2 regions of the Cupriavidus sp. 05N40 genome follow, and region 2 is predicted to be linked to the other one. Evidence: predicted binding sites of a transcription regulator. Region 2 holds the regulator's gene; the other holds the start of a gene.
The links. Region 2 encodes NrdR, which represses ribonucleotide reductase genes. Its sites were predicted from a motif close to CACNANATNTNGTG; they were not measured.

Region 1 (4,419 bases), on a different contig from region 2:
TCCCACAGGCCGCGTGCCTTCAGGTCGCGCACCAGGTAGTCGTTGACCACCGTGAACTCGCCCGACAGGTTGGACTTGACGTACAGGTTCTGGAAGGTCGGTTCGATGCAGGCCGACACGCCGATGATGTTCGAGATCGTTGCCGTGGGCGCGATCGCGATGCAGTTCGAGTTGCGCATGCCGTGCTGCTTGATGCGCGCGCGCAGGCTGTCCCAGTCCATGGTCGAGGAATGATCCACTTCCAGGTAGCCGCCGCGTTCCTCGGCCAGCAGCTTGAGCGAGTCCTGCGGCAGGATGCCGCGATCCCACAGCGAGCCTTCGTACGTGCTATAGCGGCCGCGTTCCTCGGCCAGCTCGCTGGAGGCGCGGTAGGCGTAGTAGCACACCGCTTCCATCGAGGTGTCGGCGAACTGCACGGCGGCGTCGCTGGCGTACGGCAGGCGCAGCAGGTGCAGGCAGTCCTGGAAGCCCATGATGCCCATGCCGACCGGGCGGTGGCGCAGGTTGGAGTTCTTCGCCTTGTCGACCGCGTAGTAGTTGATGTCGATCACGTTGTCGAGCATGCGCATGGCGGTGCGGATGGTCTTCTCGAGCTTGGCGTGGTCGAGCACCTGGGTGCCGTCGGCCAGTTGCTTCAGGTGGGCGACCAGGTTCACCGAACCCAGGTTGCATACCGCGATCTCGCTCTCGTTGGTGTTGAGCGTGATTTCCGTGCACAGGTTGGAGCTGTGCACCACGCCCACGTGCTGCTGCGGGCTGCGGATGTTGCACGGATCCTTGAAGGTGATCCAGGGATGGCCGGTCTCGAACAGCATGCCCAGCATCTTGCGCCACAGCTGCATGGCGGGGATCTTCTTGAACAGCTTCAGCTCGCCCCGGGCGGCCTTGGCTTCATAGCCCAGGTAGGCTTCTTCGAAGGCGCGGCCGACCTTGTCGTGCAGGTCCGGGCAGGTGGCGGGCGAGAACAGCGTCCACTCGCCGGCTTCCATCACGCGCTTCATGAACAGGTCGGGAATCCAGTTCGCCGTGTTCATGTCGTGGGTGCGGCGGCGGTCGTCGCCGGTGTTCTTGCGCAGCTCGAGGAATTCCTCGATGTCCAGGTGCCACGTCTCCAGGTAGGCGCACACCGCGCCCTTGCGCTTGCCGCCCTGGTTGACCGCGACCGCGGTGTCGTTGACGACCTTCAGGAACGGGACCACGCCTTGCGACTTGCCGTTGGTGCCCTTGATGTGCGAGCCGAGCGCGCGCACATTGGTCCAGTCGTTGCCCAGGCCGCCGGCGAACTTGGACAGCAGCGCGTTTTCCTTGAGCGCTTCGTAGATGCCCTCGAGGTCGTCCGACACGGTGGTCAGGTAGCACGACGACAGCTGCGAGCGGCGGGTGCCAGAGTTGAACAGGGTCGGCGTGGACGACATGAAGTCGAACGACGACAGCAGCTGGTAGAACTCGATGGCGCRCGCTTCGCGGTCCTTCTCGCCCAGCGCCAGGCCCATCGCCACGCGCATGAAGAAAGCCTGCGGCATTTCGATGCGCGCTTCGTCGATGTGCAGGAAGTAGCGGTCGTACAGGGTCTGCAGGCCGAGGTAGTTGAACTGGAAGTCGCGCTGGGCGTCCAGCGCGGCGCCCAGGCGGGCCAGGTCATAGGTGGCCAGCTTCTCGTCCAGCAGCTCGGCTTCGATGCCGCGCGCGATGAACTTGGGGAAGTAGTCGGCGTAGCGCGACACCATTTCGGTCTGGGTCACTTCGGCGCCCAGGATTTCCTTGCGGATGGTGTGCAGCAGGATACGCGCGGTGACCTGGCTGTAGGCCGGGTCCTTCTCGATCAGGGTACGCGCGGCCAGGATGGCCGAGTCGTAGACCTGGGTCATGGGCACGCCGTCGTACAGGTTCTTCAGCGTTTCCTTGAGGATCGGCTCGGCGCTGACGGCGTCGCCCAGGCCCGAGCAGGCATTGTCGATCAGGGCATGCAGCGAGCTCACGTCCAGCACGCGGGCCACGCCGCCGTCGGTCACGTTGAACGTGACGCCGCCTTCCTGCACGCGGGCAACCGCCTGGGCATTGGCCTGGGCGCGTTCCTGGGTGCGCTTCTCGCGGTACAGCACGTAGGAACGGGCCACCTCATGCTCGCCCGAGCGCATCAGCGCCAGTTCCACGTGATCCTGCACGTCTTCGATATGGAAGGTGCCGCCGCTGGGGCGGCTGCGCAGCAGCGCGCGCACCACATTCTGGGTGACTTGCTCGACCACTTCGCGCACACGCGCGGAAGCGGCGCCCTGCCCGCCGTTGACCGCCAGGAAGGCCTTGGTCACGGCCACCGAGATCTTGCTCGGCTCGAACGCCACCACGGCGCCGTTGCGTCGGATGATCTTGTAGTCCTGGTAGTCGCCAGCGCCGGCAGCAGCGGGGCTCGACTGCGGGTTCGCTGCCACACCGGCGGCGGTGGCGCCGGTGGAAAATTCGTTCTGGGCTGTCTGCATGAGGAACTCCTGTTCTGACCCGTGTTTTATGAGTGACAAAGAGCCCCGAGCAAAACGCGCAAGACAGAAAAGATTCGCCGGGCCGTGAACGGCCGGGGGCGGGCTGCATTGCTGGATTCTGCTGGGACTCTTGTGACGCGCCAGTCCTTAGGCGGGGCCGCAGTGAAACGCTGTAAAGCGCTGCGGCGGTAACTGCACACCTAGGCTGGCTCCCCGAAAGCACCACTAGATATAGTGGTCGATACGAAAAACTGGACTAAGTATAGTGAAACGAAGCGGCTTGACCAGTCTTGACAAGCGTCTTTTTGAGCCGAAGCCGGTGACGGCCACGGCATGCGGCACYGCGCCAAACCCGCCAGCCCAAGAGACGTAAGGAATCCCGCCTGACGGTGTGTTACCGCACAATGAAAAGAAATTTTTTTGATTGCCCGGACCGCTTCGATAGGGGCCGGACTTTATCAGGGTTTTCCCGAGATCGCTCGATCCCCCTAGACCGCGTGCCGGGCCCTTGCCTCAGGGCCCGTCTTTGCGGTAGGGCAACATGGCCCGAGCCAGGCCGGCGGCGGCCGCGAAGCSAWTCCAGTCGAAATGCGGGCCSGGATCGGTCTTGCGGCCGGGCGCGATATCGCTGTGCCCGGCCARCGCGCGCACCGGATAGGCGACGAGCAGCGCACGCACCAGCGCCGCGGTGGTGTGGTACTGGGCCAACGTGAACGGCTGGTCGTCGCTGCCTTCGATCTCGATGCCGATCGAAAAATCGTTGCAGCGGGTCCGGCCGAAGAACGCCGACTGACCGGCATGCCAGGCCCGGTCCCGGCACGACACGAACTGCACCAGTTCGCCTGTGCGCGTCACCAGGAAATGCGCCGAAACACGCACCTCATGGATAGTGGCGAAGAAGGGATGGCGCGACGGGTCGAGCCGGTTCTGGAAAAACGCTTCGATATCGCCGCTGCCGAATTGCCCGGGCGGCAGGCTGATGTTGTGGATGACCACCAGGTCCACCGGCATGCCGGCGGGACGGGCATCGAAATTGGGCGACGGCACGCGGCGCGCGGCCGGGACCCAGCCCGACGGGTCGGGGCTGAAGGCAGCAGCAGCAGCAGCAGCGTCAGTGGCGGCGCTGCCGGGCGTGGCCGCAGATGCCGGCCCGCCGATGTCGTGCTCAGGCATCGCGCACTCCGCTGGTGGCGTCCACGGCACTGCGCGCGGTCTCGCGCAGGCCTTCGCCGGCCACGCCATCCGCCATCTCGCCCGCGTCGGCACCATCGTCGCGTCCTTCGCGGATGCCGAGCTGCTGGATGCGGTAGCGCAGCTGGCGAAAGCTCAGGCCCAGCAGCGGCGCCGCTGCCGTGCGGTTGAAGCCGGTCTGCTGCAAGGCCTGCAGGATCAGGTCGCGCTCGAGCGCTTCCAGGCGGCCGGGCAGGTCGATCGGGAAGGTGACGCGGCCAGCCTCGCCCGCGGCCTCGCGCACGGCACCCGCCGGCGCCRCATCGACCGGCGCGGCCGGCGCCGCGGGTGCATCGTGGCGTCCGGCGTAGCGTGGATCGGGCTGGTACTGGTATCCGCGCGGCGCGACCAGCGCGACGTCGGCCGCGCCGGCATCCAGCGCGCCGAGGTCGTCCACCTCGATGGACTCGCCCTCCGCAAAGGCGTACGCGCGCTCGAGCAGGTTCTCCAGTTCGCGCACATTGCCCGGGAAGGGATAGTCCGCCAGGCGCTGCTGCGCGGCCACCGCCAGCCGCTTGGGGTGGGTGTCGCCGTAGCGCACCGCCAGGTGCTCCAGGATGGCGCCGGCCAGTACCGGCAGGTCCTCGCGGCGCTCGCGCAGGGTGGGCATGCGCAGCGCCAGCACATTGAGGCGATAGAACAGGTCCTGGCGGAACTGGCCGGCCGCGACCATCGCGGCCAGGTCCTTGTGGCTGGCGCACAGCACGCGCAC
Region 2 (4,419 bases):
GCGTTGCGTTCGCGGCGGGGTCGGGGGCCGGGTTCCTGCAGCCGGCCACTATCAGTCTTCTCAATACTCCTGGGAAGACTGACGGAGCCAGCGTGTTGGGCTACTTGCGCGGAGACCGTTCGCTGGAAGGCAGCACCTATCGCACACGGTCGTCGCTTCTCGGCGATATCGTTTCGGCGGAGCCCGTGTATGTCGCAGGTGCCGCAGCCTACTATTCGGATCCGGGCTACCCTAGCTTCCAGAGCCAGTTGGCATCACGCAAGTCGGCGATCTACCAAGGGGCAAACGACGGCATGCTGCATGCATTCGATGCGTCCTCGGGGGCAGAACTCTGGGCTTACGTGCCGGGCGCGCTCCTGACCTCGAGCGGGAAGATGAATGCGTACACAGTGACGCCCTACACGCACCAATACTATGTGGATGCAACGCCGGCGGTTGGCGATGTCTACATGGCAGGTACCAAGACCTGGCAAACATTGCTTGTCGGCGGCTTGGGGGCGGGTGGGAGTGGCTACTACGCGCTTGACGTGACCAGCTCTACGGCGCAGAGCGATGCGGACGTAGCCAGCAAGGTGAAGTGGGAGTTTCCGAATTCTTCCACCAGCAGTACGGACGCAGCCAACCTTGGCTTGACCTTCGGCAAGCCTGTTCTCGCCAAGACCAAAGCAATGGGGTGGGTGGTACTGGTGCCGTCGGGCTACAACAACAATGTGGTTCGCAATGGCGGAACGCAGGGCGATGGCAAGGGCCGGCTGTTTGTGCTGGATCCTGCGACCGGCAATGTGCTCAAGTCGATTTCGACGGGGGTTGGCGATACCACTACGCCTTCCGGGCTGGCCTATATCTCAGCGTTTGCGGCGAACGGCGCCACCGATGCGACGATCGACTACGTCTATGGCGGTGACCTGCTGGGGAATGTGTGGCGTTTCGATCTGTCTGGCACCACCGCTACAGCATGGAACGTCAGCAAGCTGGCCAGCCTTGCTGATAGCACCGGCAAGGTACAGCCGATCAGCTCGGCGCCGGAGCTTACTGTCTATAACGGGCAGCGCATGGTGTTCGTGGGTACGGGGCTGTTGCTCGGTCAATCAGACCTGGGCGTCAGCAATGTGCAGTCGATGTATGCGCTGGTCGACAAGATGACCGCGGCACCGCTGATCTCCAACGTACGGACCGCTCTCGTGAAAAGAGCCGTGACACTATCGGGGTCGGTTCGGCATATCAGTAACACCCCCGCAATCGACTACACCAAGAACCCGGGTTGGTATTTCGACCTGCCAGGGTCGGGCGAACGTGTGGTGACCAATCCGACAGCAGTCGCGGGAATCCTGGTCTTTACGACCGACATCCCTTCGGCGGCGACGTGTGGCTCGTCTAGTTACCTGTACGCCGTTGACTTGACCACCGGCGGCGAACTGCCCAGCACGAATTTCACCTTGACTGGCCAGTCTCCGTGGACAGGCATTGCGCTGTCCAATACTGCGCTGTCGTCGAGACCCTCCCTGGTCGCGCTGACCAATGGCAACCTCGATGCGCTTACCCAGCAGTCGAATGCAACTTCGTCCACATCGCGGCTTCCCATCAATCTTCTGGGGACATCCAAGCGAGTGGCATGGAAGGAGGTCTATATCCAGAAATAAATGGCGTATGGGGCAGGGGGGAGCCCCCTCTGTTCCGCGCGTGTTCAGCGCTTGCTATTGTTCCCGCTCACCTCGGCCAGCACGTCCGAGAATTCCGCCACGTCCTCGAAGCTCCGATACACCGAAGCAAAGCGGATATACGCAATCTTGTCGAGCCGGCGCAGTTCGCGCATGACCTGCTCGCCGACCTGGCTGCTGGGGATTTCCTTTTCGCCAAGCGCAAGCAGTCGTTCTTCGATACGGGCCAGCGACGCGTCGATGGCTTCGGCCGAGACGGGGCGCTTGCGCAACGCCAGGCGCATGGAGTCCTTCAGCTTGTCGCGGGCATAGTCCGCGCGGGAGCCGTTTTTCTTGACGATGGCGGGGAAGGACAGTTCGATCCGCTCATAGGTGGTGAAGCGGCGGTCGCAGGATTCGCAGCGGCGGCGGCGGCGAACGGTATCGCCTTCTTCCGACATGCGCGTGTCCAGGACCTGCGTATTGGAATGGGCGCAAAAGGGGCATTTCATGCCTGACCACCTTGTAGTTTGAGCCTGGGCGCCGGCTGCGCGGGGCAGCGCCCCGTTATCTTGTCATTCTGTGATGCGCCGGGCCGGGTTGGCAAGGCCCGCGCCGCACAGCGGCACGGGGCTGCCGGCCGCCCGCGCTCAGGCGGGCGGCGCAGGGCATCAGCCGTAGACCGGGAAACGCTTGGTCAGGGCCGACACTTGCTCGCGCACGCTGGCGATGTTGGCTGCGTCGTGCGGGTTGTCCAGCACGTCGGCCACCAGGTTGGCCACCAGGCGGGCTTCTTCTTCCTTGAAGCCGCGGGTGGTCATGGCCGGCGAGCCCAGGCGGATGCCCGAGGTGACGAAGGGCTTTTCCGGGTCGTTGGGGATGGCGTTCTTGTTGGCGGTGATGTGCGCTTCGCCCAGCACGCGTTCGGCTTCCTTGCCGGTGATCTTCTTGGCGCGCAGGTCGACCAGCATCACGTGGCTTTCGGTGCGGCCCGAGACGATGCGCAGGCCGCGCTCGATCAGGGTCTCGGCCATCACGCGGGCGTTCTTGACCACTTGTTGCTGGTAGGTCTTGAACTCAGGCGAGAGCGCCTCCTTGAAGGCCACGGCCTTGCCGGCGATGACGTGCATCAGCGGGCCGCCCTGGATGCCGGGGAAGATGGCCGAGTTGATGGCCTTCTCGTGCTCGGCCTTCATCAGGATCACACCGCCGCGCGGGCCGCGCAGGCTCTTGTGGGTGGTGGTGGTGACGAAGTCGGCGTGCGGCACCGGGTTGGGGTACTCGCCGGCGGCGATCAGGCCGGCGTAGTGGGCCATGTCGACCATGAACAGCGCGCCGACCGACTTGGCCACGCGGGCGATGCGCTCGAAGTCGATGCGCAGGGCGAAGGCCGAGGCGCCGGCGATGATCAGCTTGGGCTGCTTTTCATGGGCCAGCTTTTCCAGCGCGTCGTAGTCGATGTCTTCGTTGGCGRCCAGGCCGTAGCTGACCACGTTGAACCACTTGCCGCTCATGTTGAGCGCCATGCCGTGGGTCAGGTGGCCGCCTTCGGCCAGGCTCATGCCCATGATGGTGTCGCCAGGCTTGAGGGCGGCGAAGAACACGCCCTGGTTGGCCTGGGAGCCGGAGTTGGGCTGCACGTTGGCGGCTTCGGCGCCGAACAGTTGCTTGACGCGGTCGATGGCGAGCTGTTCGACCACGTCGACGTACTCGCAGCCACCGTAGTAGCGCTTGCCGGGATAACCTTCGGCGTACTTGTTGGTCAGTTGCGAGCCCTGCGCGGCCATCACGGCCGGCGAGGTGTAGTTTTCCGAGGCGATCAGCTCGATGTGCTCTTCCTGGCGCTGGTCTTCCTTCTGGATGGCGGCAAAAATCTCGGGGTCGATCTGGTCGATCGTATAGCGGCTGCGTTCGAACATGGCGAAAAACTCGTCTTAAGAAATGGGGATCCGAATGGCTTCGGGGTAGGGCGCGCGGGGAAGGCACAGGCGACCGGCGCCGGACACGTCAGAAGTCCGGCGCAGGGCGCACCCTGCTTCCCATTCYCTGCCCAGGCGAGCGGCAGGCGCTTGAAACTTCGCGCCAGAGAGCTTGCGCTTCCTCGTGGTAGTACCCACTGACTTCGCCAGTCGCGCAAGATGGAATGGTTGGCGGCAGTTTACGCGAGGCGCCGCCCGGCCGCAAGACGTGGGCCGGGCGGCGGCAGCGCATAAAGTCAATGGCTTGTCTGTCAGACAATGTAATTGTTGTAAAGTCAGACAAGGGTTTACACCGGGTCGGGCCACCTGTCCGCTACAATCGCGGCCATGAGCAACAATGTGTGGGCCCTGCGGGTGTACTGGGAAGACACTGACGCGGGCGGCGTGGTTTTCTACGCCAATTACCTGAAATTCTTCGAGCGCGCCCGGACCGAGTGGCTGCGCTCGCTCGGCATCGAGCAGCAGGCGCTCGCGGACGGAGCGGGCGTGGTCTTTATCGTCAGGAGCACGGCGGTGGACTACAATGCCCCCGCCCGGCTGGACGACCTGCTCGAGATCCGGACCCGGATTGAACGGGTTGGGCCGGCATCGGTCCAATTCGCCCAGGAAGCCTGGCGTGGGGAGCAGTTGCTGGCTACCGGCGCCATCCGTGTCGGATGTGTTGATCGCAGCACGTTCCGCCCGACCCCCATCCCCGCTCCCGTCCTCGCAACCATCAAGACCGCCCGATGAACCCCGTGACCGTCACGCAAGACCTGTCGATCATTTCGCTGGTGCTGCACGCCAGCTTGCTGGCCCAGGCC

Region 1: the regulator NrdR is predicted to act here: its motif matches at 2,701-2,714, upstream of AC1DO7_RS06275 (ribonucleoside-diphosphate reductase subunit alpha).

Annotation. Positions count from the first base shown of each region.
Region 1 covers NZ_JBFTND010000016.1:56,199-60,617, forward strand. The annotation lists gene AC1DO7_RS06275 (ribonucleoside-diphosphate reductase subunit alpha) at 1-2,477, opposite strand, end outside; gene ampD (1,6-anhydro-N-acetylmuramyl-L-alanine amidase AmpD) at 2,991-3,650, opposite strand; gene AC1DO7_RS06285 (sigma-54-dependent transcriptional regulator) at 3,643-4,419, opposite strand, start outside.
Region 2 covers NZ_JBFTND010000013.1:79,726-84,144, reverse strand. The annotation lists gene AC1DO7_RS05270 (pilus assembly protein) at 1-1,640, shown strand, start outside; gene nrdR (transcriptional regulator NrdR) at 1,685-2,149, opposite strand; gene glyA (serine hydroxymethyltransferase) at 2,309-3,556, opposite strand; ZMP/ZTP riboswitch at 3,679-3,780, opposite strand; gene ybgC (tol-pal system-associated acyl-CoA thioesterase) at 3,944-4,348, shown strand; gene tolQ (protein TolQ) at 4,345-4,419, shown strand, end outside.